DNA from 4 places in the Devosia sp. FJ2-5-3 genome. Region 1 is predicted to be linked to each of the others. Evidence: predicted binding sites of a transcription regulator. Region 1 holds the regulator's gene; each other region holds the start of a gene.
The links. The regulator LexA, encoded in region 1, represses DNA repair genes until DNA is damaged. The targets are predictions, from matches to a motif close to TGTTCNNNNTGTGTTCNG.

Region 2: the regulator LexA is predicted to act here: its motif matches at 1,766-1,783, upstream of N0P34_RS07555 (UvrD-helicase domain-containing protein).
Region 3: the regulator LexA is predicted to act here: its motif matches at 2,369-2,386, upstream of dinB (DNA polymerase IV).
Region 4: the regulator LexA is predicted to act here: its motif matches at 1,998-2,015, upstream of N0P34_RS00720 (YifB family Mg chelatase-like AAA ATPase).

Annotation. Positions count from the first base shown of each region.
Region 1 is NZ_CP104007.1:2,143,068-2,147,819, forward strand. Features, by position in the region: gene N0P34_RS10415 (IlvD/Edd family dehydratase) at 1-5, shown strand, start outside; gene N0P34_RS10420 (nuclear transport factor 2 family protein) at 997-1,386, opposite strand; gene lexA (transcriptional repressor LexA) at 1,386-2,093, opposite strand; gene glp (gephyrin-like molybdotransferase Glp) at 2,180-3,376, opposite strand; gene moaC (cyclic pyranopterin monophosphate synthase MoaC) at 3,373-3,855, opposite strand; gene trpC (indole-3-glycerol phosphate synthase TrpC) at 3,855-4,667, opposite strand; gene trpD (anthranilate phosphoribosyltransferase) at 4,664-4,752, opposite strand, start outside.
Region 2 is NZ_CP104007.1:1,578,574-1,583,325, reverse strand. Features, by position in the region: gene N0P34_RS07560 (AsmA-like C-terminal region-containing protein) at 1-1,657, opposite strand, end outside; gene N0P34_RS07555 (UvrD-helicase domain-containing protein) at 1,952-4,288, shown strand; gene N0P34_RS07550 (heavy metal-binding domain-containing protein) at 4,373-4,693, shown strand.
Region 3 is NZ_CP104007.1:3,671,664-3,676,415, forward strand. Features, by position in the region: gene N0P34_RS17660 (four-carbon acid sugar kinase family protein) at 1-492, shown strand, start outside; gene N0P34_RS17665 (FadR/GntR family transcriptional regulator) at 482-1,180, shown strand; gene dinB (DNA polymerase IV) at 1,208-2,278, opposite strand; tRNA gene N0P34_RS17675 (tRNA-Phe) at 2,451-2,526, opposite strand; gene yacG (DNA gyrase inhibitor YacG) at 2,666-2,842, opposite strand; gene N0P34_RS17685 (Maf-like protein) at 2,842-3,480, opposite strand; gene infA (translation initiation factor IF-1) at 3,583-3,801, opposite strand; gene N0P34_RS17695 (hypothetical protein) at 3,879-4,307, opposite strand; partial or broken gene N0P34_RS17700 (UPF0262 family protein) at 4,365-4,752, opposite strand, start outside.
Region 4 is NZ_CP104007.1:149,552-154,303, forward strand. Features, by position in the region: gene N0P34_RS00715 (NUDIX domain-containing protein) at 1-396, opposite strand, end outside; gene N0P34_RS00720 (YifB family Mg chelatase-like AAA ATPase) at 422-1,945, opposite strand; gene N0P34_RS00725 (GH25 family lysozyme) at 2,130-2,972, shown strand; gene N0P34_RS00730 (MarC family protein) at 2,987-3,613, opposite strand; gene gshB (glutathione synthase) at 3,681-4,622, opposite strand; gene N0P34_RS00740 (YraN family protein) at 4,654-4,752, opposite strand, start outside.

The sequences.
Region 1 (4,752 bases):
ACTGACAAGGTTTTTTGCGTCTCACTCCCTCGCCGCATGGCGGGGGAGTTTTTTATTGCCTCTCTCGTCCAAGGGCTTGCCGCTCAATGGGGCATGCCGAAGCGCCGCCCGGCTCCAGGGGAGCGTCGCGTGGACACGGTCGCGATGCCCTACGGGCACGGTGAAAAGCGGCTTTCGCCCCGAATTGATAGAAATAGAAGAGGCGAAAGCCGCTTCCCACGACCGGTTTTTTGGGCGCATGCCTTGAGCGGCCCCCTTGCGGGTGGTGCTGGGTCCTGCGTCGAGGCATGACCCCGAAAGGCAGAACCGGCACCGGCCGGTGGTCGACATCCACGCCCCCGCCCAGGCGACCCCGTGCGGCCCGTCTCCCCGCCCGACGCTTCGTCGGCGCCGCGTGTTATCGGCGGGAACGGGGCAATGATGGCACGGGAAAATGGGGACGGGGATAAGCGGGATATTTTTGGTTTGGAGAGGCCCCTCACCCCAACCCTCTCCCCGGAGGGGCGAGGGGGCGCAGGAGGGGATGGGCTTGGGGGAGGAGCTGTCAACCCCCGCGGTGTCATTCCCGCGTAAGCGGGAACCCCTGTTGGTGGGTGTTCAGTGATGAGAAACGGCGGCCCCGCTTTCGCGGGGATGACGCGGTGGTGCGCTGGAAGACGTGGTGTTCGGGCGAAATGGATTGCCCGGACGAGCCGGGCGATGACGGTGGAGCGAGGGCGCGCAACGCCTAGGCAGCGAGCTGATTGGCCGATAGCGAGGGCCCCCTCACCCCGGCCCTCTCCCCGAAGGGGCGAGGGGGCGCAGGAGGGGAGGGATCCCCACAATGTCATTCCCGCGAAAGCGGGAACCCCGGTTTGCCTGGAGGGAAAACGGAGGTCCCCGCTTTCGCGGGGATGACATGGTGGTGCGCTGGAAGATGGCATGTCGCGGCACCGAAAATAGGGCGTTGGAAACAACTGGATAGGTGATCCAGCGCGCGCCCCGGGATTACCTTGGCTATGTGATTTTGGGGAACGCGCTGAGGTGTTCGTGGCGGATGCGCCAGCCGTCCTGGTCACGGCCAAGGACCGTCGTGCCGCGACCGCTGCCTTGGGCGGGCTGGCCGTCGACCGTGGCGCGCCAGCGGAAGGTGTAGGTACAACTGGCAGCCTTGTCGCCAATGGCAGTCCAGTTGAGATCCTCAAGCCAGTAGGTTTCGTCGGCAAGCTTGCGCCAGGTCGCTTCGAACGCGGCGCGTGCCGCGGCGACGCCGGCGTGGGTGCCCGAGCTGAACCAGAATGTTGCGTCGGGATCGATGAGCGGCACGAGCAGGGAAAAGTCGTGCCGGTTGATGAGCTCGGCATAGCGCGCCATCACCGTTTCCGGTGAGGCGCGGTCCGAGGACATCAGTATTTCCGCAAGAGGCCGACGAGCCGGCCCTGGACCTTCACACGGTCGGGCGGGAAAATGCGGGTTTCGTAGGCCGGATTGGCGGCTTCGAGCGCTATCGTATTGCCCTTGCGACGGAGGCGCTTGAGGGTCGCTTCCTCGTCATCCACCAGGGCAACCACGATCTCGCCGGTCGAGGCAACATCCTGCTTCTTGATGAGCACGGTGTCTCCATCGAATATGCCGGCGTCGATCATGGAATCGCCGCGCACTTCGAGAGCGTAGTGCTCGCCGGGCCCGAGCATTTCAGGTGGAACGGCAATGGTGTGGGAGTGGGTCTGGATCGCCTCGATCGGCGTACCGGCGGCGATACGGCCCATGACCGGGATCGAAATCGGGCGAGCATAGTCGTCAGTGCTGCGCGAGGGGGGCGAGGCGACCTTGCCCAGATTGCCCTCGATGACTTCGGGCTCGAAGCGCACCTTCCGGCCGCCAAGCGAGGGGTTCATCGAATCGGGCAGCTTCACCACTTCGAGTGCACGGGCCCGATTGGGCAGGCGCCGGATGAAACCACGTTCTTCGAGGGCGGTGATCAGCCGATGGATTCCCGATTTCGAAGCAAGATCAAGGGCGTCCTTCATCTCGTCAAAGGAGGGCGGAATGCCGGATTCCTTCATCCGCTCATGGATGAACATCAGCAATTCGTGTTGTTTGCGCGTCAGCATTTGCCCCTTGACCCCAGAATCGGAACATAGACGGAACGACCATACGCGTTCCGTCTATGTTCTGCAAGAGTCCCTAAAAAGTGGCTCTAGTTTATGGGGAGGGCGTCGACCAGCGCGCCGATGGGCTGACCGGGATCATGTTCGGGCTGGACGATCAACATGTCTGCCTGCGCGAGGGACGAGGTATGGCCGCTATCGGTCTGGGCACTCGGCATCAGAGCCGGGCCGGTTTCCGTGTGCACCAGATGGGCGCGCATGAAATGGCGGCGGGCGCTGTTGGGCGGCGTCGGCGCGAGGAGGGGCAGGCGCCAGAAGTGCGGCTCCGCCTGGCCCAGCCAGCGGCGCAGGGCCGGGAGGATGAAGACGATGGCCGTGACCATCGCCGAGACGGGATTGCCGGGCAGGCCGAAAACCAGGGTTTTTCCGCGCGTGCCGAACATCAGCGGCTTGCCCGGGCGCATATTGATGCGCCAGAAATCGAGGGTCACGCCCAGATCTTTGAGGACATCCTGCACGAGATCATGCTCGCCGACGCTGGCGCCGCCAGTGGTGACGAGAATATCGGGTTCGTCAGCGAAGGCGAGGGCGAGTGTACCGCGGAGCAGGTCGACCCGGTCGGGCACGATGCCGAGATTTGCTATCTGGTCGGCATAGGGCGCGAAGAGCGGCGCAAGGCCAAAACTGTTGGAGGCGACGATCTGGTCCGGGCCAAGCGGCGTGCCGGGGATGACGAGTTCATCGCCGGTGGCGAGAAGCGCGATGCGCGGGCGGCGGGCGACGGCAAGCGAGCCGCAATTGGCCGCAGCGGCGACAGCGATCTGCATGGGCAGAAGGCGCGTGCCGGGCTCGACGAGGGTGTCGCCGGTGGTGAAATCATTGCCGCGGGGACGAATGGAGTGGCCGAGGCGGGCAGGGGCGGTGAAGCGCACCCTGTCACCTTCGCGGATGGCCTCTTCCTGCATGATGACCATATCGGCGCCGGGCGGGACGGGCGCGCCGGTGAAGATGCGGATGGCCTGGCAGGGGCCAACCGACCCGGCAAAACCGGCGCCGGCCTGTGAGGTGCCGACGACGTCGAGCCATTGATCGGGCGCCACATCGGCGGCGCGGAGGGCATAGCCGTCCATGGCGCTGGCGTCGAAGGGTGGTTGGTCGTGCTGGGCGATGATCGGGGCGGCGAGAACGCGTCCGGCGGCGGCCGAGAGGTCGACCGTTTCGGGCACGATCTCGGGCACGCGGGCCAGAATGGCGGCGAGGGCGTCTTCGACCGGCAGCAGGCTCATGGCGCGCGCCGGAAATCGCCGGATTTTCCGCCGGATTTTTCGACGAGGCACATATCGGTCACGACCATTGCCCGGTCGATGGCCTTGGCCATGTCGTAAAGGGTCAGCGCAGCGGTCGAAGCGGCGACGAGGGCTTCCATCTCCACCCCGGTCTGCCCAGTGGTTTCGGCCGTGGCGAGAATGAAGATGGTGGCTTCGCCATCGCGCTCGATCTCGACGCTGACCTTGGTCAGTGGAATGGGATGGCAGAGCGGGATCAGTTCGGAGGTTTTCTTGGCGGCCATGATCCCGGCAATGCGGGCGACGGCGAGGGCGTCGCCTTTTTGGAGGCTCCCGCCCATGATGGTGGCGATGGTTTCTGCCTCGCCGGTGAGGCGCGCCTGCGCCACGGCCCGACGCCTGGTGACGGCCTTTTCGCCGATATCGACGATATGGGCCTGTCCCTTGGCATCGAGGTGGGTGAGGCGCTGGTCGCTCATCAGAGGGCTGCCACGCTGGCGCCGTGGAGCAGGGTACGCGTGGCCGCGACAACATCGTCCTGGCGCATCAGGCTTTCGCCGACGAGGAAGGTGCCGATTCCGGCTTTCTCCTCCAGCATGCGGACATGCTCGTGGGTCATGATCCCGCTCTCGCTGACCAGGGTAACATGGTCCGGCAGGCCGGTGGCGAGCGCGATGGAGGTGTCCAGCGAAGTTTCGAAGGTGCGCAGATTGCGGTTGTTGATGCCGATGAATTCCGCATCCAGTGCCAGGGCGCGGTCCATTTCCTCGCGGTCGTGGACTTCGACCAGCGCATCCATGCCCCATTCCTTGGCGGAATCGAGAAGGTAGCGGGCCATCTCGTCATCGACGGCGGCGAGAATGATAAGAATGCAGTCGGCGCCCCAGGCGCGGGCCTCGGCGACCTGATAGGTCTCGAAGAGGAAATCCTTGCGCAGGGCCGGCAGATTGGTGGCGGCGCGAGCCTCTTTGAGATAGTCGGGCGAGCCCTGAAAGCTCGGGCGATCGGTGAGGACGGAGAGGCAGGCGGCGCCCGCGGTCTCATAATCCCTGGCAATCTGGGCGGGGTTGAAATCGGCGCGGATCAGGCCCTTGGAGGGGCTGGCCTTTTTCACTTCGGCGATGAGGGCATAGTCGCCAGCGGCGCGCTTGGCCTTGATGGCGTTGAGAAAGCCGCGCGGGGCAGGCTGGTCGTGGGCGGCGGCCACCACTTCGGCCCATGGGCGGGCGGCCTTGGCGGCGGCGATTTCCTCGCGCTTATAGGCTTCGATCTGCTTGAGAATATCGGTCATGAAGTTTGTCCGTTGGAAACGGCCACCAACTTGGCCAGGGTGTGCTTTGCGGCGCCGCTATCGAGCGCGGCAGCGGCCATTTCGG
Region 2 (4,752 bases), 560 kb from region 1:
AATCGCTACTGACAATGCGCGAGAACCGCACTTCGCCGGGAACCCAGCTGCCCTCGGCGATGAGATCGGCAGCGTCGAGCCCCAGAACGCGAATGTTCTGCGTGTTCAACGCAAAGCTGCCTTGGGGAAAGCTGACGGCGAAGATATTGTCACTGGCAGGATCGGGAAACAGCGCGCCGAGCGCTGCGCTGTCCGCCACGGCGAGATCATCGAAACGCCCGACGAGATCGATCCGCGGCTCATCCCCGAAGCCGAGGCGCAGCTCGACCACATGCACCTTGCCATTGAGGGTAAGGCGGCCATGGCTGATGCCGAAGGCGTCGCCGGCAAGCATGACCTGGCCTTCGAGCCGACCCGGAACGTTGATGAGCGGGTTGTCTTCGCGGGCGCGGCGCCAGAGCAGCGAAAAGGCGTCGAGCCGGGCGCTCGCCAGTTTCAGCGTGCCATTGAAGGCCGGCCGGCCCTCGATATTGCGCGCCGTTCCGGCGAGGGAAACGCTGGTATTGCCGGGAAGCTCGGCCATGGCGCGGGAAATCTGCCAGGCCACGCCATCGAAATTGGCGTCGACGCGCACATTGCGCAGGGCGGCGCCGCGGAGGCCGATTTCGGCCAGGTCGACGCCCAGCCGCCCGGGCATGGGCGGGAGCGGCGGCGGCGGCAGTTCGGAGAGGAGGCGCACCAGTTCATAGGGCTGTTCGCCGGCCACTTCATTGGCATCGCGCGGCGGCAGGGTGAACACCCCGCCCGAAACCACGGCCTCGAAATCGCGGCGCGCGCCGAGCTGGATACTGGCCGCACCGGTCAGGCGCATGCCGGCACGGTTCTCGTCGAGCAGCAGCGTATAGCCATTGAGAACAACCCGGTCGGTCGAGGCCGTCACCTTGCTTTCGAGCACCAGATTGCCGCGGATCTCCTCGGCTGTGGCCGCAGGGGGCGGCGCCTGGCGATAGACCATGGTGCCATCGAATTTCGGCGCCATGCCTGAGGTCATCGCGCCTTCAAGGCTGAGGCTATAGGCCCCGCCGGTGCGGCCGAGGAATGCGGTGAGCCGCGCCGTGCCATCCATATCGGCAACGCTGCTGGAAAGGCGCAGATCATAGGGCGCATCCTGATAGTTCAGGCGCCCGGAAAACTGATAGGGGCCGGCAAGGCTCGACAGCCGCAAATCCCCGCTGATGGCGGAAAATGCCTGGCTTTCGCCGGAGCGCATATCGGTTACGGTAATGCGGCCATCCTCGACGCGGGCGTGATCGAGGACAACGCCGCTCCCTGCCCCCGAAAGTTCGACACCGCTGGCCAGAAGCCCGTTTTCATCGACAACCAGATTGATGACCGGCGCCCGCAAGACGAGCTGGGTGAGCTTGTACTGGTCGCGCAGGAAATCCATGAGCGCGAACTCGGCTTCTACCCCGGCAATGGTGGCGGCCGGCTGGGCGGGCGGCCCAACGACCACATCGGAGAATACGAGGCGCGGCTGGGGCAGAAGGGCAAAGTCGATATCGCCCTCGATGGTGACCTCGGCGCCCAGAACGCTCGAGGCGAGCACCTGCATGCGGTCGCGATAATCGCTCCACTGGATAAAGCGCGGCGCAAGAAACGCTCCCGCCAACGCTGCGATGGCGATCAAACCGACGACGATATAGATGCGATTGAGCACTGCCTGCGTTCTGCCCGCCAGATTCCCGCCGTGAGTGTAGGCACTTGGCGTGCCTGCGCAAGACCGGCAAGGGGCCAATCGACGCTTGCGCGTGCCGCAAAACCACTCGTGAACAAGAAAAGAACGAAATCGCCCGTCTTATTGGCGCAAAGCCGTGCGGTGACGCCTGTGCAAGGGGTCGCGCTTCTATACAGGGGGCCGCCCCGACCCTATATTGCACCCAGAACAAAATAAGATTCGTCAAGGCTTGGCCGAGCATCTGCCCCGGGTGTCAGGCCAAGGGATTTAGCGCTCATGGTCGAACCCGCCCCCCTGCACCGCCCCCAAGGCGGGCCCATCACCAGCCAGCTGCGCCGGGCGGATACGCCTGACTATCTGGCCGGCCTCAACGCAGAGCAGCGCGAAGCGGTGCTGTCGACCGAGGGGCCGCTGCTGGTGCTGGCCGGCGCCGGCACGGGCAAGACGCGGGTGCTGACGACGCGCATTGCACACATCCTCAACCAGCGCATGGCCTGGGGCAGCCAGATCCTGGCGGTGACCTTCACCAACAAGGCCGCCAGCGAAATGAAGCGGCGCATCCACGAGATCGTGCCCAATTTCGACGGCCTGCCCTGGATGGGCACGTTCCACTCGGTGTCGGCGCGGATCCTGCGCAGCCATGCCGAACTGGTGGATTTGAAGCCGGCATTTACAATTCTGGATACGGACGACCAGATCCGGCTGATCAAGCAATTGCTGGCGGCCGAGAATATCGACGAGAAGCGCTGGCCCGCCCGGCAGTTCGCCGGCATGCTGGACGCCTGGAAGAACCGCGGCTGGCTGCCCAAGGACGTGCCGGCCAGCGATAGCGGCTATTTTGCCAATGGCAAGGGCGGCAAGCTCTATTACGATTACCAGGCGCGGCTGAAGACGCTGAACGCTGCCGATTTCGGCGATCTGCTGCTCGAATGTATCCGGCTGTTCCGCGAGAATCCGGAAGTGCTGGCCGAATATCACCGCAAGTTCAAATACATGCTGGTGGACGAATACCAGGACAGTAACACCGCCCAATATCTGTGGCTGCGGCTGCTGGCACAGGGCAAGCCGGCTCCGGAAGCCAATATCTGCGTGGTGGGCGACGACGACCAGTCGATCTATGGCTGGCGCGGCGCCGAGGTGGACAACATCCTGCGTTTCGAGAAGGATTTTCCCGGCGCCAAGGTGATCAAGCTCGAGCGCAATTACCGCTCGACCGCGAATATCCTCAAGGCCGCTTCGACCCTGATCGCCAATAATGAAGGCCGGCTGGGCAAGACGCTGCACACCGACATTGCCGAGGGCGGCGAGCTGGTCTCGTTCACCCAGGTCTATGACAGCGAGGAAGAAGCGCGCACGATCGGCGACGAGATCGAGCAATATCACCGCGCCGGCGAACCGCTCAATTCCATGGCCATCCTCGTGCGCGCCTCCTTCCAGATGCGCGAATTCGAAGAGCGTTTCATCACGCTGGGGCTCAATTATCGCGTCGTCGGCGGCCCGCGCTTTTACGAGCGCAAGGAAATCCGCGATGCGCTGGCCTATCTGCGCCTTGTGGCACAGCCGGCGGACGATCTCGCCTTCGAGCGCATCATCAACGTGCCCAAGCGCGGCCTTGGCGACACCACCGTCAACATGCTGACGGCGACGGCCAGGCATCAGAACATTCCTCTCCTCGCCTCGACGCGGATGATGGTCGAGACGGAGGATCTGAAACCCAAGCAGCGCAGCACGCTGCGCAGTCTCGTCACCCAGTTCGATGACTGGTCCTATCGCTCACAGAACCTTCCGCCCTACCAGCTGGTCGAGCAGATCCTCGAAGAGAGCGGTTATATGGACATGCTGGCGGCCGACAAATCCGCCGAATCCGAGGGGCGCAAGGAAAACCTCAAGGAACTCAGCCGCTCGATGGAGGAGTTCGAGACCCTCGGCGGCTTCCTCGAACACATCTCGCTAGTGATGGACCGCGACAGCGCCGACGCCAGCGATGCCGTCACCATCATGACGCTGCACTCGGCCAAGGGGCTGGAATTCAACACCGTGTTCCTGCCTGGCTGGGAGGATGGCACCTTCCCGAGCCAACGCTCGATGGACGAAAGCGGTCGCGCCGGACTCGAGGAAGAACGCCGTCTCGGCTATGTCGGCATTACCCGCGGCCGCAAGCGCGTGCGCATTTCGGCGGCGCAGAACCGGCGCATCCATGGCCTCTGGCAATCGGCCATTCCCAGCCGCTTCATCGACGAACTGCCGGCCGACGCGGTGGAAGTGACCGATCGCGGCTCGGCCTATGGCGGCTATAGCTATGGCGGGGGCGCGGCCAGCCGCTTCAACAAGGCCGATCCGTTCGAGAGCGTCTACGAAACGCCCGGCTGGCAGCGCGCCCGCGCCAACCAGGCCAGCCGCAAGGGCGGCGGGCCCATGACCATCGAAGGCGAACTGGTGGCGCGCTCGGTCGATCTCGGCGGCCAGTCGAGCGGCTTTGCCCTCGGCGACCGCGTGTTCCACCTCAAATTCGGATATGGCGAAGTCATTACCATCGAAGGCAACAAGCTGACCATCGACTTTGAAAAGGCAGGCACCAAGAAGGTCTTGGAGAGCTTTGTGAAGAAGGGATGAGCGCTCCCAAGAGGATAGTATAGGGCCACTCTTGCCTTTTACCCTGAGCGCCCCACATGCTGGGGAGCAAACAGGAGGGCCGCCATGATCATTTCGACCACCCCCACACTCGAAGGCCGGGTCATTCGGGAATATCTCGGCATTGCCACGGGCGAGGTGATCGTCGGGGCCAATATCTTCAAGGATCTGTTTGCCGGGATTCGCGACATTGTCGGGGGCCGCGCCGGTGCCTATGAGGGTGCGCTCCGCGATGCGCGGCGGCAGGCCTTTCTCGAGCTTGAAGCCGAAGCCAAGCGCATGGGCGCGGACGCCGTGGTGGGGACCGACATCGATTATGAGGTGGTCGGCCAGGGCGGTTCCATGCTTATGGTCTCGGTATCGGGAACAGCCGTACGCCTTTCATAGCAAGCAGTTAACCACGCGTATTCACTCCTTGTCAGCCCGACGCATGCCAAATTAAGGCA
Region 3 (4,752 bases), 1.5 Mb from region 1:
GCGCCCAGCCTCGTCCTGCCATCCGGGCGCGCCTATTGCGTTATAGGTTCGACCGACCCGATTACCGGGGCGCAGCTGGAGAATTTGCGTGCCAGCGATCCCGCCATCGCCTATGTGCCTGCGCCCAATGGGCGGGGCGAGCCGCCAGCGGGGGAGGCCAATCTCACCATTATCCGGGCCACTGAGGGGGCCGAGCAAATCGACGGCAAATCGGTGGCGCATGCGCTGGCCGAAACGCTGTCGCGTCTCGCGCCACCGCCGGGATCGCTGCTGGTACTGTCGGGTGGCGCAACTGCCCAGATCATTCTCGACCGGCTGGGCATCACCATGGTGGAGCTTCTCGGGGAAGCGCTGCCGGGCCTGCCGCTTTGCCGCGCGGGTGACTTGACTGTTGTGACCAAATCGGGCGGTTTTGGCCCCGTGGACACGCTAACTCGCCTCTTTGCCCCTTACCTCTCCTCCAGGAGCGCAGTTGACCACCATGTCGGATAGCTTGACCGGACGCCGCATCCTTGCCGATACGGTGTTCGAGCGCATTTCGCGGGCGATCAAATCCGGCGCCTATGGCGTCGATGAGCGCCTGCCCACCGAGCACGCGCTGGCCGCCGAGTTCCAGGTATCCCGCCCCGTCGTGCGCGACGCGCTGCAGCGCCTGCGCGACCAGGGCCTTATCTATTCGCGCCGCGGCGCCGGCAGCTTCGTCAGGGAACAGGGTATTCGCGAGCCCCTGGGCTTCGGGCAGATGGAAAATCTGTCCGATCTGCAGCATTGCTACGATTTCCGCCTGACCATCGAGCCGGAAGGCGCGGCCATGGCAGCCTTGCGGCGGACGCCGGCGGCGATCCAGAAAATCCAGACCGCGCTTTCCCTGTTGCGAGACGCCACCAACCGCCAGGCCCACCGCGCCGACGCCGATTTCATGTTTCACCTCGCCATCGCGCAGGCCTCGGGCAACCCCTATTTCGTCACCGCCATGCAGGCGCTCGAAGAGCATATCGCGGTGGGCATGCGGCTGCACGGCCTGTCGCTGCGCAGCACCAAGGACGGGCTGGCGCGCGTGCTGGTCGAACACACCGATATCCTCGGGGCCATCGAGAATTCCCAGCCCGAGAAGGCGCGCGAGCTGATGCGCGACCATTTGAAGGGTTCGCGCGACCGGCTCTTCGTCCCGCAATCCTGACTATTGGCGCGCCCTGCCCTGCGGTCGCTACAGGGCCAGTTCGATCTGGGCTTCCGTTGGCTCGGCGCGCTGGACAAAGTTCGAGAGGGTAACCCCCAGCAGGCGCACCGGCTTGATCGGCGGGAACTCCCGGGCGAGCAGGTCGTCGACAAGGGCTTCGAGCTCGGCGCGCGACGCGATCAGGGTGGAGACGCTTCTCGAGCGGGTGATCTGCTCGAAATCGGCGAATTTTATCTTCAGAGTTGCAGTTCGGCCGCTGAGCTGGCGCCTGGTGCAGGAATCCCAGACCTTGTCGATCAGCGGCCGGGTCATGGCACGCGCATCGTCGAGGCTTGATATGTCCTCGCGAAACGTATCTTCGGCGCCCACCGACTTGCGCTCGCGATGCGGCTTGACCTCGCGCTCGTCAATGCCCCGGCACAGATTGTACCAATAGCGTGCCGAACTGCCGAACATCTGGACCAATTGCTCCATGCCCAGCGCTGCCAGATCGGCGCCGCAGGCAATGCCCAGTGCGTGCATTTTCGCGGCCGTGGCCGGACCCACGCCATGGAATTTTTCGATCGGCAGGGCGGCGACGAAGGCCTCGCCCCGCCCCGGTGGGATGACGAAGAAATTGTTCGGCTTGCGATGGCCCGACGCCATCTTGGCGAGGAATTTGTTGTAGCTGATGCCGGCGGACGAATTGAGGCCCGTCACCGCCAGGATGCGGGCCCGAATCGCGTTGGCGATGTCGGTTGCGAGGGCAATGTCCTGCTTGTTTTCAGTAACGTCGAGATAGGCCTCGTCGAGCGAGAGCGGCTCGATCAGATCAGTGTGCTCGGCGAAAATCTGGTGAATCTGAACCGAGACGGACCTGTAGACGTCGAATCGGGGCGGCACGAAGATCAGCTCGGGGCATTTGCGCATGGCGGTGACGGAGGGCATTGCCGAGCGGACGCCGAATGTCCGGGCCTCGTAGCTGGCCGCGGCCACGACGCCGCGCCGCGCGCCATGCCCGACCGCCACCGGCTTGCCGCGAAGCGCGGGATTGTCGCGCTGCTCAACGGACGCGTAAAAAGCGTCCATATCGACATGTATGATCTTCCTGACAGCCATGGCCCAACCTTTGGCACCCCCATAGGCAATCGGCGCGCCACTCCCTGTCAGCATGGGTGCGCGCAATCGCGACGGAATCAGACCGCAGAGCGTTCTTCATTTGTTCTATAGCGAACGGGGCATATGGTCCAGCCGCGCCGGCAGGAAGGATAACAAATTGAAGGGGGAAAAGTGGTGCCCGAGACCGGAATCGAACCAGTGACACGCGGATTTTCAATCCGCTGCTCTACCAACTGAGCTACTCGGGCATTCGGCTTTTGCAGCGGTTTGCTGCGAGCCACGGGCCTTATAGGAGATCGTTTTTGCCTGCGCAAGCGCGAAAACGCGATGTGGAAAAGATGGTTTGGCGCGATCAGTCCGACAGCGCCAAAAGCCCGCTTTTCCGGACTATTCGTCGCCCTCCGCATCGGGCAGAGGCTCATCATCCCGGGCCGGGATGACATAGGAGCCGGTGAGCCAGCGATTGAGATCGACATCGGCGCAGCGCTTGGAGCAGAAGGGCCGATATTTCTCCACGGCAGGCTTGCCGCAGATCGGGCATTTGCGGGTGGGAGCCTCGGTCATCAGACGCCTGTCAGGTTCGACTGGTTGAGCCAGTTAAAATAGACGGGATAGCCCTCCCCGGCGAGAAGCTGGGTGGTTTCGTTGAGGGGCAGGCCGACAACGGCAGAATAGGAGCCGGAGAGCTTGACGACGAACGAGCCGGCAATGCCCTGGATGGCGTAGCCCCCGGCCTTGTCGCGCCATTCGGCGCTGGCGAGATAGGCTTCCATTTCACGGGTGGAGAGGCGCTTGAACCTGAGGCGCGTTTCGACGACGCGCTGGCGCTTGGCCCCCGAGGGGGTGAGCAGGGTCACACCGGTATAGACGCGGTGCGCCCGGCCCGAGAGCAGGCGCAGGCAATCGGTTGCCTCCTCCATGGTCTCGGCCTTGGGCAGGATGCGCCGGCCGACGGCAACGACAGTATCGGCGCCGAGGACCAAGGCATTGTTGCCGAAGCCGGCCACCCGCGCCTTGTGCTGGGCCGTCAATGCCTTGAGTTCGGAAAGGCGTATGGCCAGCTTGCGCGGCAATTCGCCCTTTTCCGGGGTCTCGTCGACATGGGCAGGCACAAGGTGCTCTGGCTCGATACCGATCTGGTTGAGGAGCGCCAAACGGCGGGGCGAGGCGGATGCCAGGATCAGATCCGGACGGCTAGCCATTGCATCGTGCTCCGGGAGGAGTTGGGCCCTGCGCATGGCTCAGGGCGTTCGTCGCTCAAAACGATCCCATGGATCGTCTTGCCCACCGCGAGGTGGTCGCGATCACTTGAAGCGATAGGTGATGCGACCCTTGGTCAGGTCGTAAGGGGTCATTTCGCACAGGACCTTGTCGCCGGCGAGAACGCGGATGCGGTTCTTGCGCATGCGACCGGCAGTGTGAGCGATGATCTCGTGTTCGTTCTCAAGCTTGACCCGGAAGGTCGCGTTGGGAAGCAATTCGGTGACCACGCCCGGGAATTCGAGCACTTCTTCTTTGGCCATACTTTCTCCTGGGAAGACCCCGTGCAGGCATAAACGAGCCCGGCCGGAGCCAAAAATTTGGCGGAACCTACTGCAATTCAGGCGCTTTGTGAACCACCGGAAACCAAAGGTTCCAAACGATCGCGCACGCGACGCCGCAAGGTGTCACGCAGATCGCGATAAGCCGACAAAACGACGTCCCTGCTGCCCTCTACCAGAGATGGGTCAGGAACGCTCCACCTTTCGACCGCACCGGCTTCCAATCCCTTGCGTTGGACCGCCTCGGGGGCGTCCTCGGACAGGGTTATGACCAGATCAAACCGGTTGGCGACAAGTTCATCGAGAATATGGGGGGTATGGACGCTCATATCAATGCCGATTTCTTCCATGACCTCATGGACGAACTGATCGGCCTTGCCGCCATTGACGCCGACGGAGCGGGCGATGATACGGCCGGGAAAGGCCTGGCGCGCCAATGCAGCCGCAATGGGGGAGCGCACCGAATTCATCGAACAGACGAACAGCACGCTGGGGAGCTCGCTCGTCGCCTCATCGATTCGGCTGGCATAGGGCTGGACCGCGCAGATGAGGGTAAACAAACGCCGCGCAGTGGCGAGATCGATGATGATCTTGTTGGTGAGGCGCGTGCGCAGGAGTTCGGCAGCCTCGTTGTGAAGGCCGCGCCGCGCCATGTCGACGGTTTCGATCTGGAAGGGCTGAGCCGAGCGGATGGCCTCGTAATAGGCGTCGCGGATGCGGAAATAATCGCGGATCAGGCGCCGGAACGGGGTCAGCGACAGATAATGCGCGGCGATGGGATTGAAGGTTTCCGGGTCGCGCACGTCGAGCACGATGAAATTGCCGATGATCGAGACGTGCAGCGCATAGGGCCCCTTGGCCGCCACGCGCGCCGGCTTGAAGGAATTGTCCTCCAGGAGATCATAGATGGCGATGCGCCACTCATGCACCTCG
Region 4 (4,752 bases), 2.0 Mb from region 1:
ATCTTGCCAGAAGCCGTCGCGGAGGATTTCGGGGAACACATGGCCGGTGGGAAGGGTTTGGCGCGTAAACCAGCCGGCCTCGCTGATCGATTCGCCGCGGGCAGGATTGGCCGTGACGTCGATTTCGCCCGAGAGATAATCGGCGAGGAACCAGAATTTGACGATGCGGCCCCAGCTATCCACCAGCTCGTCGATATAGGCCATGGATTTTGCTGCGACCCGCAGGCCGGTTTCCTCGAAAGCCTCGCGTTCGGCTGCGGCGGCCAATTCCTCATTTCCCTCGACACCACCGCCGGGGCCGGCCCAGAAATCGTGCTTCCCCGGTCGATAGTGGCGCACGAGTAGGATTTCATCGCCGCGCATGGCAAGTACGCCGGCCGAAATTCGATGTTTCATAAGTTTTCCTTGAGGCGTCCGAGGTTTAATTGCCGAAATTGAGCCGGTATCCCAGCGCTTCGGCAATATGGGGCCGCCCAACCTTATCGACGCCAGCAAGATCGGCCAAGGTGCGCGCCACCTTTAGGACGCGGTGATAGGCCCGGGCCGACAGATTGAACCGATCGGCCGCCTGCAGCAGGAGGGCCTGGCTCTCGGCATCCGGATTGACGATTTTTTCGATGAGTGTCGAGCCCGCCGCCGCATTGGTCGTAATCTCGGGATGGCCGGCCTCGGCGTAGCGGTGGCGCTGGCGCTCACGGGCCATGGCCACGCGCTTGGCCACGATCTGGGAGGGCTCCGCATTGTCCGCAGGCCCGATCATGTCGGCGGCGGACACCGCCGGAACATCGATGCGGATATCGATGCGATCGAGGAATGGCCCGGAAACACGCGACTGGTAATCATCGGCACAGGCGGCCCCACGCTTGCAGGTGTGGCCCGGCGACCCGGCCAGCCCGCATTTGCAGGGGTTCATGGCCGCGATAAGCTGGAAACGGCTCGGATAGGTGATGCGGGCATTGGCCCGGGCAATGAAGGTTTCGCCGCTTTCGAGCGGCTGGCGCAGGCTGTCGAGCACGCTGGGCTGGAACTCGGGCAATTCATCGAGGAACAGGACCCCGTTATGAGCAAGGCTGACCTCGCCGGGTTTTACGCGCAGGCCACCGCCCACGAGCGCCGCCATCGAGGCGGAGTGGTGCGGCGCGCGGAAGGGGCGGCGATCGGAGAGGACACCGTCGACCAGTTCGCCCGCCACCGACTGGATCATCGAAACATCGAGCAGTTCGCGCGGCAAAAGCGGTGGCAGTATAGATGGAAGCCGTTGCGCCAGCATGGATTTTCCCGCACCGGGCGGGCCGATCATGAGTAGATTATGGCCGCCGGCGGCAGCGACCTCGAGGGCGCGCCGGGCCAGGAGCTGGCCACGGATATCAGCGAGATCGGGCAGGGCGGCAAGATCGAGGTTTTGGCGCCGGGGTTTTGGCCGAGCCTGCAATTGATGGCCGGTGAGGTGATTGACGAGTGCGAGGAGGCTGTCGGCCGCAACGATATCGATGGCCTCGCCGGCCCAGGCGGCCTCGGGGCCCGAATCTTTGGGGCAGATGATGCCCATGTCCCGGCCCTGGGCGGAAATGGCGGCATTGAGGATGCCGCCGACATGGGCAAGGCGCCCGTCGAGACCGAGTTCGCCCAGGACGACGAAATTGTCGAGCCCATCCTGGGGAATCGCGCCCATGGCAGCCATCAGCCCCAGGGCAATGGGCAGATCGTAATGGCTACCCTCCTTGGGAAGATCGGCGGGGGCGAGATTGATGGTGATGCGCTTGGGCGGCAGGCCCAGACCGGAGGCGACGAGGGCGGCGCGCACCCGCTCGCTCGATTCCTTGACCGCCTTGTCCGGCAGGCCGACCACGAGAAATTTGGGCAGGCCGGGGGCGATCTGGACCTGCACGTCGACGGGCACAGCCTCAATGCCCTGAAACGCCACAGTGGCAACACGCGTGACCATACTGCAACTCCCCCACTCAAGAGGAACGCTAACAGAAGGTTAAAAACTCCACAAGAACGGAGAGCGAACACAAAATGGTCTGTTAACCATGCGTACTGCCATATTGGTTACCCTAAAGCTCCATTAACTTTACCCAGCGCAATTGAAGGCGAATTTTATTGTTGCGTGCCGAGTATTTGCGTTCATGGGCCTTCCTCTACGCTTTCCCCGCTCCGTTTCCGCCGTTTTGCGTGGCGCTGCACTCGGCTTGGCCGTTGTGGCCCTGGCTGCCTGCGCTACGGGGGGAGGCCTATATGGCGCCATTCCCGGCGACAACCGCCCCCACAAGGCCGTGGACAGGGCCCGCACCATGCCGGTTCAAGGCATCGACGTGGCGCGCTATCAGGAAAATGTCGACTTTCCCCGGGCCCGCAGCGCCGGCATCCAGTTCGTGTTCATGAAGGCGACCGAGGGCAAGGATTATATCGACCCCAATTTCCGGGTGAACTGGCAGCGCGCCCGCGACGCCGGCATGCCGCGCGGGGCCTATCACTTCATGACCTGGTGCTCGCTGGCGTCGGAACAGGCGGCTTGGTTTACCCAGAACGTGCCGGCAGACCCCAGCGCACTGCCGCCTGTGCTCGACCTCGAGTGGAACAATCACTCCAGCTGCAAGGTTAAGCCGAGCCGCGCCGATGCGCTCGAAAAGATTCGCTACATGCTGGAGGCGATGGAGCGCCATACCGGCAAGCTGCCGATCATCTACACCGACATGAATTTCCACCGCGATATCATGGACGGCGAATATTTCCCCAATGCGTTCTGGCTGCGCTCGACCGCTGCCGAGCCGCATGAACGCTACGGCAATCGCCCCTGGACCTTCTGGCAGTATACCCAGACCGGCGTGGTTGCCGGCGTCAAGGGCGAGGTCGATCGCAACGTGTTCTACGGCAACCAGAATGACTGGCTGATGTTCCTCTCGACCGGCTGCGATCCCCGCGCCATTGCGGCGCTGGCCCCGACGGGGCGCTGCCAGTTCGCCAAATAGAGGGTCTGGGGGCCTCAGCCGCTCAACAGGCCGCTGGCCTTGATGCCATCGAAGATGAACTGGACGGCGAGGGCCGCAAGGAGAATGCCGATCACGCGGGACACCACCGAAAGGCCGGTGAGGCCCAAGAGGCGCTGGATCGGAATGGCGATGAGCAGGGTCAGCCAGGCGAGGAACAGGATGACCACGATGGCGGCGAGAACCAGCCAGAATTCAAGGTCTGACTGAGCGCCCGTCGTAAGCAGGATGACGGCGCTGATGGCGCCGGGACCAGCCATGAGCGGCATGGCCAGGGGAAACACGGAAATATCGTGGCTCTGCCGGGCCTCGATCTCTTCCTCGCTGGTGGTTCCCGTGCCGCCCGAATGGCGGGCAAAGACCATGTCGATGGCGATCAGGAGCAGCAAAATCCCACCGGCCGTGCGCAGGGCGGGGATGGTAATGCCGAAGCCATCGAGAATGAGTGTGCCGAGGACGGCGAAGAACAACAGGATTCCCAGCGCGACAAGAACGCCGCGCGTGGCGAAAACACGCCTCTGCGCGGGCGTATTGTCCTTGGTCAGGGCTGCGAAAATGAAGGCGATATCGGCAACGCCGACTGTCGCGAACAGCGTGGCAAAAGCCACAAGAAAAGAATTCATCACAACACCCGGCGCTCAATTGCCCTAGAGCACTAGGGCATTTGCGCGCCGAGGCCAAGGCCGGGCGTCAGGCGCGGCGCTTCTCGATGGCTTCCCAGATCAGGACGGCAATATCGGGACCGCCAAACCGCTTGATCTCGCGAATGCCGGTGGGGGAGGTGACGTTGATCTCGGTGAGATAGTCGCCGATGACGTCGATGCCGACAAAGATCATGTCCCGCTCCTTGAGGGCCGGGGCGATGGTGGCGCAGATCTCGCGCTCGCGCGCGGTCAGCTCGGAGAGCTCGGGACGGCCGCCAACATGCATGTTGGAGCGGGCTTCGCCTTCGGCGGGGATGCGGTTGAGGCCGGCCACCGGCTCGCCATCGATGATGATGATGCGCTTGTCGCCCTTGCGCACGTCCGGCAGATATTTCTGGACCATGAAGGGTTCGCGGAAGCTTTGCTCGAAGAGCTCGATCAGCGAATTGAGATTGTGATCGCCTTCCTGGATGAAGAAGACGCCGGCCCCGCCATTGCCGTAGAGCGGCTTGACGATGATGTTGCCATGCTCCTTGCGGAAGGCGTGGATTTCAGAACGGTCGCGCGTCACCAGCGTCGGCGGCATCAGCTCGGGAAACTCGGTGACGAGGATTTTTTCGGGCGCATTGCGGACTGCGGCGGGCGGGTTCACCACCAAGGTCTTCGGATGCAGCCGCTCGAGAATGTGGCTGATGGTGATGTAGTTCATGTCGAAGGGCGGATCCTGGCGCATCAGCACCACGTCCTGGGTGGACAGATCTACCCGGCTGGCTTCGCCGAGGGCAAAATGCTGGCCTTTTTCGGCGTCGGTGACGGTGATGGGCTGGCAGAGGGCCGTCACCACATTGTCGCGCAGGGACAGCGTATCGGCCGTGTAGTGGAGCAGCTGATGGCCGCGGGCCTGGGCTTCGAGCATCATGGCGAAGGTGGAATCGCCGCGCGGATTGATGGTTGAGACATGGTCCATCTGGACGGCGACTTTAAGCATAGGTGTCCCTTTTCACGATGGGCGGCCAGGATCAGGCGCCCGCGTCGAATGCATTGATGAGATGGCGCGGCCAGCGGCCCGGTGCAAGGAAAATAACGTCGAACCGGCAGGACTTTTCCGCCTCGCGCGG